2 regions of the Alicyclobacillus sp. TC genome follow, and region 1 is predicted to be linked to the other one. Evidence: riboswitches for the same ligand, from Rfam matches in the RefSeq annotation. Region 1 holds a riboswitch; the other holds the start of a gene.
The links. A riboswitch is a leader RNA that binds a small molecule or an ion and turns the genes downstream of it on or off. The one in region 1 is predicted to bind ZMP and ZTP.

Region 1 (7,514 bases):
ACGCCTGCCAGTGGTACTCTTTACGGCTTCTGGCGGTGCTCGCATGCAAGAGGGCATTTTGTCGCTAATGCAAATGGCCAAAACCAGTGTTGCGTTGGAGCGTTTGCATGAAGAACAGCTTCTTTTTGTCACTGTTATCACGCATCCTACTACAGGTGGCGTAAGTGCGTCGTTTGCCTCGTTAGGTGATATTATCCTGGCAGAGCCGCGAGCTCTCTTTGGTTTTGCGGGGCGGCGCGTGATTGAACAGACCATCCGACAGAAGTTGCCAGACGATTTTCAAACCGCGGAATTCATGCTCAAACATGGCATGATTGACGAAGTTGTACATCGTAAGGAACTGGTCCATACTTTAGCCAATATTTTGACAATCCATAGCGCGAAGGGGTGGAAGCATGGCAACGGGACTTGATTTCGAGCAACCCATTCGCGATTTGGAAAGCAAAATTAAAGAACTTCGTTCTTTTGCGGAGAGCCATCAAGTGGATTTGTCTGATGAAATTCGCACGCTTGAACAGCGTCTGCAATCACTGGAGGATTCGCTATACAGTAATCTTACTCCTTGGCAACGAGTGCAGATTGCTCGCCAATCGGGGCGCCCAACCACTTTGGAATATGTGCGTGGGATCTGTGAGACGTTTGTAGAGTTGCATGGTGACCGCAACTTTCGGGACGATCCGGCTGTAGTTGGCGGTATTGGCATGTTGCAAGGACAACCTATCACATGGATTGGTCATCAACGTGGTCGAGATACCAAGGAGAATCTCTATCGAAATTTTGGTATGGCGCATCCTGAAGGATACCGCAAGGCGTTGCGACTTATGCGTCAGGCAGAAAAATTTGGTCGGCCAGTGGTATTTTTTATCGATACTATGGGTGCTTATCCTGGTAGTTCTGCTGAAGAACGGGGGCAAAGTGAGGCTATTGCAACCAATTTGCGGGCAATGGCCGGCCTCAAAACACCTACCATCAGTGTGGTCACTGGTGAAGGTGCGAGCGGAGGAGCACTCGGCATTGGCGTGACCGATCGAATTTATGCCTTAGAGTATTCTTGGTACTCTGTCATCGCTCCTGAATCAGCAGCTGCTATTCTCTGGCGCGACAGTACTTACGCTGAAAAAGCGGCTGAGGTCATGCGCATTACAGCGCAAGATTTAGTCGATTTGCGAATTGCTGATGAATTAATACCAGAACCACGAGGCGGTGCCCAGAAAGATCCAAATTGGATGATCTCTAAAGTAGGAGAAAAAATAGTAGCAGGATTGAAAGAACTTTTGCAAATTCCTATTGAACAACTGTTGGATGAGAGGTACCATAAGTACAGGGATATGGGATCTTTCTCGGAATAACAGAACTGGATTGAACGGAAGCGGCGATGTCCACCGGACTGGTGGGCATTCCGTTTGCCCAGCGTGAATGTCATAGGAAATGAGAAAGACTACATGGAGAATGCGTGCTCCAAGAGCGTACATAGAGAGCAGCCGTCGTTGAGTGGATAAGACTGTTTCTCTATTTAGGGACAAAAAATGTCCATGTATGACAAAATAAGTCCAGCGCATTGCTTTTGTGTCTCTTGATTTCTTTTGCTTTGTGTATGGAAACTGATTGAAATCGCCAAAGATGAGGAACGATATCCTCGGAAGGAACGGTGAATCATGCGAAAAACCAAAATCGTTTGTACCATTGGGCCTGCCAGTGAATCACCCGAAATCCTGCGTCAATTGATGCGCGCAGGCATGGACGTTGCCCGTCTCAATTTCTCCCATGGTTCCTATGAGGAGCATGCTGAGCGTATCCGTCGTATTCGTGAAGCGGCTGCGGATGTAGGTAAGCATGTAGCCATTTTGTTGGATGTCAAAGGTCCGAAGATTCGGACAGGGAAAATTGCGGGTGGACAAGTTGAACTGCTTGACGGAAAGTTGGTCACCTTGACCATCCAGCCTCTTGCAGAGGGAACGGCAGAACGCGTATGGATTTCCTATGAAGGACTTGTGGAAGACGTCTATCCAGGGGCTCCTATTCGTATTGATGATGGCTTGATTGGGTTGAAAGTGGTTGAAGTCAAAGGTCAGGACATTGTCTGCATAGTAACCAATGGCGGTATACTGAAAGACAATAAAGGAATTAATGTACCTGGTGTGACACTGCGTATTCCTGGTGTTACTGAGAAGGACAAGGCAGATATTCGCTTTGGTATTGACCAAGGTATCGATATGTTTGCTGCTTCCTTTGTACGTAAAGCCGGAGATATTTTGGAAGTGCGCAGAATTCTCGAAGAACGCCATTACGAAGCAGATATTATTGCTAAGATTGAAACGGTGGAAGGTCTCGAACGGTTGGATGAAATTGTCGAAGTTACAGATGGTGTCATGGTGGCCCGTGGCGATCTTGGTGTAGAAATTGCGACAGAAGATGTGCCGCTGGCTCAAAAACGCATTATCTCGCTTTGTAACCAGTGGGGAAAACCTGTTATCACTGCAACGCAAATGCTCGATTCGATGCAGCGTAATCCTCGTCCAACTCGTGCGGAAGCCAGCGATGTGGCCAACGCTATTTTGGATGGCACAGATGCTATCATGCTCTCGGGCGAAACGGCTGCAGGCCGCTATCCCCTGGAATCGGTGCAAACCATGGCGCAGATTGCTGAGCGTGCTGAAGAGGCCATTTTAAAGCGTGAAGTGGTCTATCATCATCATACGGAAGTTGAACGGAAGGTGCCGGATGCGATTTCTCATGCGGCTAAAGAAATGGCTTCCGAATTGGATGTGGCTGCTATTGTCACCGCAACGACTTCCGGACATACAGCGCGACATATTGCCAAACATCGTCCGCTTAAGACCATTGTAGCTGCAACTCCGGATGCGAGGGTGGCACGTCGTTTAATGCTTTCCTGGGGTGTCTGTCCAGTTGTGGTACCTATGGCTTCCACGACAGACGATGTACTGGAAACCGCAGTAGAAGGTGCTCTCGATGCAGGTTATGTGCAGCATGGAGATATGGTGATTATTCTGGCAGGTGTTCCCGTCGGTATCCGTGGAACCACCAATTTACTAAAAGTGCACACTATAGGAGAAATTTTAGTTCGTGGTAAGGGAATTGGACAACATGCTGTGAGTGGACGTGCAGTAGTGTCTAAGAAAAATCAAGATATTCTGGAACGTGTTCAAGAAGGGGATATTCTTGTCACGAATTGCACCGATGCTGACATTATGCCTGCGATTGAGAGAGCTGGAGGAATGATTGTTGAAGAAGGTGGATTGACTTCTCACGCTGCAGTTGTGGCCATATCCCTCGGCAAGCCAGTAGTAGTCGGAGCTTCGGAAGCCACGGAGCGTGTGGAAGATGGTGCATTGGTTACGGTCGATCCGGTTCGAGGTTTGATTTATCGTGGTCGAGCGCAAGTGCTGTAAAATAGTTCAGCGGATGGGTAAATAAAAATCATGAGGATGGCGCTTGGCCATCCTCATGAAGTAGGATGTACCATCAACGAATATTGATACTCAACAGCTTCTAATAAATTCGCGAATATTTGCATTGTAGTTACGCTGCCTACTCCTCCGGGAGTGGGAGTGAGGGCATGAACCACTTCTGCCACTTCCGGCGCGGTATCGCCTGCGATTTGCCCGTTTTTATCCTGATTGATACCTGCATCAATGATAATAAGTCCTGGATGACACATTTCGGGCTGAATTAGACCTGCCTTCCCGACTGCAACAAAGGCAATTTCAGCGCGTTGCAAGTGCTCGCCAATATCTCGTGTTTCTGCATGACAAGCGGTTACAGTAGCTCCTCGGCGAATGAGTTGATGTAAAAGAGGCATACCGACCGTTCTCCCACATCCAACTAACGTAACGTTTCGTTTACGCAATGGAACCCCGTAATGATCGAGCATTTTCAAACAAGCGAGAGGAGTAGCTGGGTAAATCCCTGGTGTACCGAGCATATTGGCTAGTGCGTTTTTTTCTGTCAAACCGTCAATATCCTTAAACGGATCGATCTCCTGTAAAATTCTCCATGATTCTAAATGATGAGGGAGCGGTAACTCAAGAATAATGCCATGAATGGTATGATCTTGATTCCATGCATGAATCTGTTCTATGACGCGTTGTTCCGTAACGCGTGCGGGAAAGATATGCAACATGCATTCAATGCCGAGCTTCTCTGCCATGCGGACTTTAGAACGAGCGTAACAGAGAGATGCGGCGTCTCCTTCGACTAAAGCAGCCACCATTTTTACCTGTATATGTCGATGAGAGAGGGAATTCACCTGCTCTCTAATTTGTTGCTTCATTTGATCTGCCACTGGTTTGCCATAGAGCAAGTGGGCCATGAGATCATCAACCTCCTTTGCATAGGCTGTCCCAATGACGAAAAAAAACCGTCTGGGCGCCGTCTTTGTTTTTCGAGACGTTGCCCAGGCGGTCGGCAAAAGGCAGCAATCGTGCGCAGTCCCCCGTGGTTTTCCACGTTATCCGCCAGTTCTGCGCGCAGCCTGTTTCATTCACTGTAACAGTGTAAGTCTAACGCGATGGAGTACTTTCGTGCAACTGTTTGTCAACTTCTATCTGTTACGTTCGTTTGAATTTTCACCATGATATTGAAACCTAACTGCCTCTCGATAAAGTGCGAGAATATGTTTGCGCCGAACGGTTTGCCCAGTAGCCTCACAATGAGCCAGAAATTCTGGAATGTCCATATTTTTTCTCTCTTGGTTGCACGCTAAACAGGCACACATCAAATTTTTGGGATGAAATCGCCCACCTTTAGACTCAGGAATGATGTGATCCATTGTTGTGGCAGGTGCTCCGCACCATACGCAACGGCCACTGTCGCGGCGCAGAACCGTTTCTCGATATTTCTTTTTGCTCATAGCGGAAAAACGCAGGCGAATTGTTCTTTCATTGACCCAAAACGCATTTCCGTAGCGTACTTCTTCCTGTGCTCGCTCTTTGGTACAGGGAGTGAGCAGGGCACCCGAACCATCTAATACACGTACCACGCTACCCTCGTTCAGTTGGTGTCCGCAATGAGGGCAGGCCCCGTTATGACTCTCCATACTGGATATGGTAAATAATCCGTTGCAACGAGGACATCTCCCCTCTGCATGACGTTTTCTGCCCACATGCTCACCTCACTGACTAGAAAGTTCAAGGATTTTGTCATCAAATCATCGATTCCGTAAGTTCTCTGAATTCTATTGTGACAAATTTTGATTCGTAATGCGACTGGCTCACTGTGCGCTTGGTAAGAAGCTGAAAAGAGCTATACTGATGAGAGTGGTGAACATCAATCTCTATGGTGGGTGGAAAATAATGAGAATTGGATTTCTCGGCACAGGAACTATGGGCTTGCCCATGGCGGAAAACTTGCTACGTGCAGGATATAGTGTTACAGCATATAATCGATCTCCTGAAAAAGTTCAACCCTTGCTGCAAATGGGCGGAAAACAGGCTCAGAATATAGCTGAAGCCGTACGTAACCAAGATGTAGTTATCAGCATGCTTTCTGATGACAGCGCCGTACGAGAAGTCTATTTAGGAAATGGTGGTGTGGCCGAGAACGCGAAACATTCTTTTGTGGCTATTGATATGAGTACCGTTTCGCCGGGAACAGCTCTGGAAGTGCAGAAACATATGAACCAATTAGGCATTGCGATGCTGGATGCCCCCGTTTCAGGAAGTGCAGGTGCAGCCAAAGAAGCGAAGTTACTCGTCTTGGCAGGCGGTCCGTTGGAAACGTATGAAATCACGCGTCCGATTCTGGCGGCTATGAGTCAGGCGCAATTTTATTTCGGACCTGGCGGTAACGGCGCCAAAGCAAAATTGGTTGTCAATCTACTTCTTGCCTTGACGATGCAAGGAATCTCTGAAGCGCTTGTCCTTGCAGAAACGTTAGGCTTGTCTCGTTTCAATGTTCTCGATATGCTTTCCCAGTCGTCTGTTGCATCACCTTTTCTTGGGATTAAAAAGCAGATGTTGATTGATGAATCTTTTCCACCAGCATTTGCACTGAAGTACATGCGTAAAGACTTGAATTTGATTCTCCAGGCAGCGATTGAGAGAGAAGCAGTACTTCCGGCCACGTCAGCAGCTTTCGCGAGCTATACGTCAGCGATGCACAATGGTTTTGCGGAAGACGATTTAGCAGCTGTTATGATGGAACTTTTAAGGCAATCAGGGTATACTGGCGCGAAGGATTCATCTTTCAACTTAGGTTTGTAGGGCAAGGAGGAAGAATTCATGCAAAGAGTGTTTTCCGGCATTCAGCCGTCAGGAACCATTACCATAGGAAATTACCTAGGCGCTATACGCAATTTTGTCCAATTGCAACATACAGCTGAATGTCTCTTCTGTGTTGTAGATATGCATGCAATTACTGTGCCGCAAGATCCACAGCAACTCTATCAGAGAACGCGCGAATTGGCCGCTTTGTATTTGGCGTGTGGCATTGATCCACAAAAGGCAATCTTGTTTGTTCAATCACATGTGCCTGCTCATGCTGAACTGGGGTGGCTTTTGCAGTGCATGATTTATTATGGCGAACTTGGACGCATGACACAGTTCAAAGATAAATCAGAACAAAAAGATGTAGTTACAGCAGGTCTATTCACTTACCCGGCATTGATGGCTGCTGATATTTTGCTGTATCAAACCACTCTTGTCCCTGTTGGCGAAGATCAAAAACAACATCTTGAACTGACTCGCGATGTAGCCATTCGTTTCAACCGTCGTTATGGAGAAACGTTTATCGTTCCTGAGGCAATGATCCCTAAAATGGGTGGAAGAATTATGAGTTTGGAAAATCCTTTGAAAAAAATGAGCAAGAGTGATGAAAGTCCCAATGCAACGCTCTATTTGCTCGATCCGCCAGAAGTCCTACGGAAAAAAATTAGTCGCGCTGTCACAGACTCGGGACGCGAGGTCCGATACAATGAAGAAGAAAAACCAGCAGTATCCAATTTGATGACGATTTACGCGCTTTGTACGGGAAAGAGTCTGCAAGAAGTAGAGGAAGAGTTTGCAGGTCAAGGGTATGGGCCTTTTAAACAAGCTATCGCTGATGCGGTTGTATCCGTGTTTGAACCCATTCAGCAACGCTATCACGAATGGCTCGAATCTCCAGATTTAGAAAAGACACTTGCAGATGGGGCTGAAAAAGCTGAGAAACTGGCTTCTGTGACACTGGAGCAGGTCAAAGAACAAATTGGGTTTCTGCCGCGCAGAGCGTAAAAGATCATTCTTTGGTTTTTGGTTTTTCGTTAGCAATTATGCTAAGATGTGGCGTGGAACCTGATACATAAGGAGGCACCCTCATGGCGCAATTCAAAGCGTTTTCAGGCCCGACAGAAGGAGAACCAATTACTCTTCAAAACGGGCAGCTTCATGTTCCTCATCATCCTATTATTCCTTTTATTGAAGGCGACGGCACAGGTCCGGATATCTGGCGCGCATCGCAGCGTGTTTTTGATGCCGCTGTTCAAAAAGCGTATGGTGGCCAGCGGAAAATTGCGTGGT
Region 2 (7,514 bases), 470 kb from region 1:
TCATCGCTGGTACTCCACCTTGTGCTTCCGTCCACTCCAAGACAAGATTTAACAAGTAAACAGCAAAAGTCGGTGGAGTGTTGTAACGAGAGTCATGTTGAAGATGAGTTTGATAAGAGAGCATGGTAGGAACTGTCTCGCTCGCTTGCTCAGCCCAAGACTTTTTGACAATCACTACTGTTAAACCAGAGGGGCCAAGATTCTTTTGAGCACCTGCATATAAAAGAGAAAAAGATTGAACGTCCAGCGGACGAGACAGTATATCGCTGGACACGTCAGCAATGAGAGGACTGTCCAAATGACTAGGAAGAACATGCCATTGCGTTCCATAAATCGTATTATTTGTCGTGATGTGCAAATAGGCATCATTGCTTTCACTGTATATCGCGTTCATTGCAGGAATACTGCGATAGCCATCCTCCTTGCTACTCGCCGCAATACGTGTCTCTCCTAGTTTTTTTGCCTCTGCCAATGCTTTCTCAGACCAACTTCCTGTCAAAACATATGCAGCCGTTTGACCTTTCTGCAAAAAGTTCATGGGAATCATACTAAACTGTAAGCTAGCGCCACCTTGTAAAAAGAGGATTTCATACTCCTCTGGAATATTCATGAGTCGACGTAATCGGTTTTTGGCAGAAAGATGAATTTCATCAAACATTTCACTGCGATGAGACATCTCTAGAACGGAGATACCTTTATTTTGATATGATAATAGTTCGTCTCTCGCTTTTTCGAGGACTGCTGTAGGCAGCGCGCCAGGGCCAGCTCCAAAATTATCCACTCTTTTCATTCTGCATTCCCCCTCAAAGTTGAATAGCACGCGCTACCCGAACACCACTGACAGAACCGATCTGTTGGATCACAGAATCTGGAACAACTTTGTCTACACTAAGAATCATGATAGCTTCTCCACCACTCTCACGTCGGCCAACTTGCATACCGGCAATATTAATGCCAACGTCGCCCAATAGAGTACCCATTTTTCCAATCATACCCGGTTGATCAACATGACGCGTAAACACCATATTGCCTTCTACTGGCGCATCTACTGCGTAACCATCCACTTCGACAATACGAGGCCCAAAACCGTTATATAAAGTTCCCGCGACTTTGATTTGAGCACCCGAAAAATACAGTTGCAGCGAGATGAGGTTTTGGAACACCTTACTCTTCGGTTCACGGACATCACGAACTTGAATGTGCAATTGTTCAGCAACTATTGGAGCGTTGACATAATTTACTTCATCTTGGTAATGGTAAGCCAAAAGACCTTTTAGGAGAGTTCGTGTTAGAAATGACACATCTAATTGAGCAAGTCCACCACTGTACGTTATTTCAATAGATTGAGGCGCTTCAGGAACCAACTGTGTGGCAAAGAGACCAATCTTTTCTGCCAATTCGAGATAAGGTGACAGTTCTCTGTTTTGCTCCGCTGTCAATGAAGGTAAATTGACAGCATTTCGAAAAGGCAACCCTGACAACACACGTCCAACCTCTTCTGCAACATCAATGGCCACATTAACTTGAGCTTCTACTGTCGAGGCTCCAAGATGAGGTGTCAAGACTACGTCCGATCGCGATAACAAAGGATGATGCGCATCCAGAGGCTCTCTTTCAAATACATCGAGGGCGGCTCCGGCTACAATACCTTCTTCTATAGCTCGCAATAACGCTTGTTCATCAATAATTCCGCCTCGTGCACAATTCACAATACGAACTCCTCGCTTCATTCGATAAAAAGCCGCTTCGTTTAACAAATGATGAGTTTCTTTCGTAAGTGGCGTATGAACCGTAATAAAATCCGCCTCTGCAATGGCCTCTTCGAGCGGTTTCGCTTCCACTCCCAACACTTTGGCCCTTTCCTGGGTAAGAAACGGATCGTATCCTATGACTCGCATTTGAAAAGCAAGGGCTCGTTTGGCAACTTCTGAACCAATACGTCCCATGCCAAGAACAGCAAGCGTTTTTCCAGCCAATTCAACGCCAATAAATTTTTTTCTGTCCCAGCGGCCGCTGCGAATAGAAGCATCAGCTTGGGGAATATGGCGAGAAAGGGAAATCAACATGGCAAAAGTATGTTCGGCAGCTGAAATGGTATTGCCATCAGGGGCATTCAACACAACGATTCCTCGACGAGTAGCGGCTGTGACGTCAATATTATCGACTCCAACACCAGCTCTTCCAATCACTTTTAATTGAACTGCAGCTTGCAGGACTTTTTCTGTAATTTTAGATTGAGAACGTAACAGCAAGGCGTCTACATCTGCAATTTCTTCAAGCAATTCATCTGGAGTCAATTCCGGACGGACTATGACTTCTATATTAGGGAAAGACTGCAATTTTTCTACTCCAAGCTCAGAAATGCCGTCTGTAACGAGAACTTTCATGGGTCCACTCTCCACTCTCTTTAGGTTATCTGCTGAAGGGTAAAGCAAAGGCCACCTGAACAGACTCTTGAACAAGAGGCGCCCAGGCGGCCGGCATACATCCTTTCGCACTCCCTTGTGGTAATCCCACTTCCGCCAGTTATGCGAAGGTTACAATATACTTTTCGATTGCCTATCTGTATTGATATTTAATTCAGAATATAGACAAGAAATGGCGCAGCGTCAAGACATCTGCACCCTCCAATCATGTGTATAGACATTAAATGATGAATTTCTGACAAATCCTATGACGGTAATATTCAAATCACGCGCTAAATCTAATGCCAATTGGGTTGGCGCACTGTGAGATATGACAACGCCAACACCCATTTTTGATACTTTCAATAATACTTCTGATGAAATACGTCCACTGAATGCCATTCTGGCACCAATTGTAGACAATCCACAACGTAAAAGATATCCAAAGACTTTATCAAGAGCGTTGTGACGACCAATATCTGAACGCGCGATGAAACACTGACCTGGAATTTCTAGAAAGGCCATATGCACACCGCCCGTTTGCTTAAACAAAAAAGATTCCTCGTCCATTTTAGCCATGACATTCAAAATATCGCCCGCACTTAAACGTGTTGAATCTTCAATTTTATGAGCCGTCTGGGCATCATTAAAAAAATAAAATGATTGTCTGCTTTTCCCACAACAGGAAGTAATGTAGCGTTTCCGATAAACTTCTGGACGCATCTGAAATTTCTCTTTCAAATGTACCCAAGCCATCCCACGATAGAGGCTCACTTCCAGATTATCCACATCTGAAGCTTGACGTATCACACCCTCTGACGCCAGAAAGCCTATAACAAAATCCTCCAGGCAATCTGGCGTACAGACGACAGTAGCAAATTCCTGACGGTCCACTTCAATCGTTAGAACAAATTCGTTAGCTACCGAATCTTCAATAACCGTCCACTGTCCTTCATGATAACGTTGAATAACTGTTTTGGCTTGCAAAGGAGCACGGCGTTGCCTTCCCTCGCCTCGTTGTGCTACTTTATCCAGCATGGTTATTGACCATCCGTTTTCCGCAAAGCCTGCCCCATTCCCTTCAAAAAGGCAAATCCACTTTGTAGCGCTGCACTTACATCTGGATCTTTCATCATACGAAGCAATTCGAAAATACCCATAGGCCGTCCATTGGGTTCAGATTCAGCCATTTTTGAAAGCCCAGCAGTGACTCCTTTGAGTGTACGTCCCAGAGCTTCTCCATCAAGATTGGAAACTTCAGAAGCAAGCGAGATGATGGACTGTAAAGATTTTGACTGCGCTGTTTGGGCAGCAAAATCCACCAGAACTTTAGCAATGTTTTGTCCTTGTTCCAGTAAACCAACCAAAAAATCAAGCAATCCTTTATCCGAAAGCTCTTGAAGTAATTTCAGTAATGATTTCATGGCTGCTGTAAGACTGTCTCCATCCAGTTCTGAAAAGCCTTCAACAGCCGACATAACTTTTTGAATTCCTTTCATATACTGCTCACGAGTCACCAATTCAACCAGAATTCGAACCACATCATTACCTTGTTTAATCAGTGCTACGAGAAAATCGAGCAGCCCTTTCTCATGCAGCTCTTGTAACAATTCTGCTCCGCTTTTTAGACCATCAGCATTTTCAGCCAGTACCTGTTGCAACTCTTGCAACATTTTTTCCTTTTGTTCAGACTCATTATCTTGCCGGACAATTGCGGTTGTAGCTTGTGCCATATGTGAGCACCCCTCCACTAAAAATCAACCGACGGCAAGCTCAAAAAGCCTGCCGCAGTTCAGCCGTATCTAGTGTACATGAAAAACTACCCGAATACATCCTTAACTCAACACGGATTTTTACTTAGTCTTAGCTAATTACCAAAAATATATAGAGTAAAAGACCTTAAAGAACGAGCGGGGTTTATTCAACCCCGCAGCCCCCTTCATTTACCCACTTTAAGTAAGTCATGATAATCTTTACGCTGCCATTTTTGTTCCACATTGACACCTGGTTGAGGATTTGGATGTCCCAAACGGAAATTGCCACGTTTAATAGGAGAATCGCCATCTTTTTCGATGATTTCCATACGTACACTGGTTTCCTTGTAAGCTGGAGTATGGGTAATCGTATCGTGATAGCTGCTGGTAAGGTAATTGACCGCTTCTTCGGCTTTTGGTGTATTCATAGGGAGATACAATTCTTTACCTTTTACCCTATCTGTTACTACTGCTCGTACTTTGACTTTTCCATAAGGAGAAATCAGTCGAACCAAAGTTCCCGTCTGAATACCTCGTTCTGCCGCTAATTCTGGAGAAATTTCCACAAAAGTAGTAGGTACCTTTTCTTCAATTCCCGGCACACGATAAGTCATATTACCCTCATGGAAATGCTCCAACAAGCGCCCATTGTTTAAATGGAGATCGAACTCTTCATTTTCTACCATAGGCCGCTGCCATTCCACCGGATAAAGCTGTGCTTTGCCGCCTGGTTTTTGAAAACCATCCAAGTAAAGGACTGGTGAATCCGTGCCATCTTCTGCAACGGGCCATTGCAAGCTCTTGAACCCTTCTAACCTTTCGTAGTTGGCACCTTTCATCAAATCGGTCAAAGCTACAGCTTCCTCAAAAATCTCCTGTGGATGCGTGTAGTTCCAGTTAGCACCTAAACGGTTAGCCAATTCTTGAATAATGATCCAATCTGGTTTTGACTCTCCAAGAGGTTCTAATGCTTGATAGAGGCGCTGAATTCGACGTTCTGTGTTGGTGAAAGTTCCTTCTTTTTCTAAACTAGGACTGGCTGGAAATATAACATCTGCATACTGACAGGTTTTGCTAAAAAATATATCCTGAACAATAAAGAGTTCCAGCTTTTCAAACGCTTCGTGTACATAATTGGCATTGGAATCCACCAGTGCCATATCTTCACCAAATAGATACATAGCTTTGAGTTGCCCATCATGAATCGCTTCAACCATCTGATGGTTATCTAACCCTTTGCTGCGTGGAAGTTTAACACCCCAGGCTTTTTCATACTTCTGCAACACTGCTTCGCTGTTGGACGGCTCATAACCAGGCATAAACGCAGGAGCGCAGCCAAAGTCTCCTGCACCTTGTACGTTATTATGTCCGCGCAACGGATAAGCACCTGTTCCAGGACGGCCCGCATTCCCGGTCACAAGCAATAAGTTACAGATTGCAGTTGAAGTGTCACTACCACCCAGATGTTGTGTGACTCCCATTGCCCAAGCAATACAGACGCTTTTTGCGTCACGAATCATCTCAGCCGTGCGAATTAATTCTTCTTTACTCAGCCCTGTCTGTTCAACAGCAAATTCCAGGGTATAGGCTTCCAAAGAACGCTTGTACTCTTCCAGTCCGGTAACTTTTTCGGCTAAAAATGCTGCGTCAGCATAATTGTGATCGAGCAAATATTTAGTGACCGCCTGCAACCAAACAAAATCCGTGCCCGGGCGAGGGTGCAAGAAAAGGTCTGCCCGATTGGCCATATCATTCTTTCGCAAATCAGCAACAATTAGCTTTTGTCCATATTTCTTCTTAGCACGACGCAAACGCGTAGAGAGTACAGGATGAGATTCTGCAGGATTGGCACCAACTATAATCACCAGATCCGCACTAGCTAAATCTTTGATCGTTCCGGTATCCCCGCCAAGCCCCATGGTTCTACGAAGTCCTTCGGTAGCAGGTGCTTGACAGTAACGGGAACAATTGTCAATATTATTCGTTCCCATAACAGCACGAGCAAACTTCTGCATTAGATAATTTTCTTCATTCGTGCACTTTGAAGAAGATATATAGCCAATGCTGTCAGGACCATGTGCCTCTTTGATTTCACGGAGACGTTTTGCAGCAAACTCTAACGCTTCTTCCCATGTAGCTTCCCGGAATTCATTGCCGTGGCGAATCAGCGGTTTGGTAAGACGCTCTTTAGAGTTGACAAAATCCCAGCCAAATTTACCTTTGACACAAGTGGAAATTTGGTTGGCTGGCGCTTCCATTTGCGGTTCTACTTTCAATACTTTGCGGCCTTTGGTCCAAATTTCAAAAGAACAACCAACTCCACAGTAAGTACAGACCGTCTTTGTTTTCTTAATGCGTTCCTCACGAAGAGTCGCTTCGATTTCGGAAATAGCAAAAATTGCCGAATAGCCCGGCTCAACTGCCTTCGTGAGATCAATCATGCGGCCTAGCGTATCATCGTCAATACCTGTTAAATAACCCGCTTCACCTAACATGTTTTTTTCCATGAGTGCGTTACAGGGGCAAACGGTCACACAATGCCCACAACTCACACAAGAAGATTCGTTAATAGGTACATCATTATCCCATATCACACGTGGATTTTCTCGTGACCAGTCAATGGAAAGCACTTCACTGACCTGCAGGTTCTGACACGCTTCCACACAACGGCCGCAAAGAATACATTGATTTGGATCGTAGCGATAAAACGGATTCGACATATCTTTTTCGTATGGTTTTGGCTCAAAAGGAATGCCTTGATGATCAATACCCATTTCCATCGTGGTATTGTGGACAACACAATTTTTATTGTTGTTGTCGCAAACAGTGCAATATAATTCATGATTGTGCAAAATACGATCCATTGCTTCTTTACGCGCAAACCTGGCAGCAACCGCTTTGGTTCTGACGTTCATGCCTTCAGTTGCCAAGGTCGAGCAAGCGCGCACCAGTTGCCCGTCCACTTCAACGATACACGTATCGCATGTTTGGATAGGACCAAGCGCTTCATGGTAACAAATGTGGGGCAATTCTAAACCTGATGAAAGAATGGCGTGAAGCAGGGGCTCACCAGCATCTACTGAAACTTGTTGACCATCAATAGATAAAGTGATTGCCGTTTTCTCGGTCATGCGAACACCTCCATGCAGCAATTTCCTATTGGCTAAATCATCTACAGACTCTTACAAAAAGAACTTCACTATTTTATTGTAATGCCTTCATAGAGGAGATTCCAACATGATTCGCCAAAATTTTCATCACTCATAAAATCGGATCGCAAAAAAGAGCGTTTTATGCAAACTCCACATGAGTATTTACGGTTGGAGATTCCTCTAAAAATTGACGATGCAGGGCA

Region 2: it holds a riboswitch for ZMP and ZTP, as region 1 does, so the genes downstream of both, serA (phosphoglycerate dehydrogenase) here and FY534_RS11960 (bifunctional 5,10-methylenetetrahydrofolate dehydrogenase/5,10-methenyltetrahydrofolate cyclohydrolase) in region 1, are expected to answer to the same signal.

Annotation. Positions count from the first base shown of each region.
Region 1 is NZ_CP044434.1:2,419,589-2,427,102, reverse strand. It holds gene accD (acetyl-CoA carboxylase, carboxyltransferase subunit beta) at 1-412, shown strand, start outside; gene FY534_RS11970 (acetyl-CoA carboxylase carboxyltransferase subunit alpha) at 396-1,349, shown strand; gene pyk (pyruvate kinase) at 1,656-3,410, shown strand; gene FY534_RS11960 (bifunctional 5,10-methylenetetrahydrofolate dehydrogenase/5,10-methenyltetrahydrofolate cyclohydrolase) at 3,464-4,330, opposite strand; ZMP/ZTP riboswitch at 4,406-4,493, opposite strand; gene FY534_RS11955 (HNH endonuclease) at 4,562-5,122, opposite strand; gene FY534_RS11950 (NAD(P)-dependent oxidoreductase) at 5,313-6,221, shown strand; gene trpS (tryptophan--tRNA ligase) at 6,240-7,229, shown strand; gene icd (NADP-dependent isocitrate dehydrogenase) at 7,313-7,514, shown strand, end outside.
Region 2 is NZ_CP044434.1:1,951,189-1,958,702, forward strand. It holds gene serC (3-phosphoserine/phosphohydroxythreonine transaminase) at 1-790, opposite strand, end outside; gene serA (phosphoglycerate dehydrogenase) at 804-2,387, opposite strand; ZMP/ZTP riboswitch at 2,461-2,540, opposite strand; gene fdhD (formate dehydrogenase accessory sulfurtransferase FdhD) at 2,610-3,443, opposite strand; gene FY534_RS09690 (helical membrane plugin domain-containing protein) at 3,446-4,138, opposite strand; gene fdhF (formate dehydrogenase subunit alpha) at 4,345-7,290, opposite strand; gene FY534_RS09700 (aspartate kinase) at 7,451-7,514, opposite strand, start outside.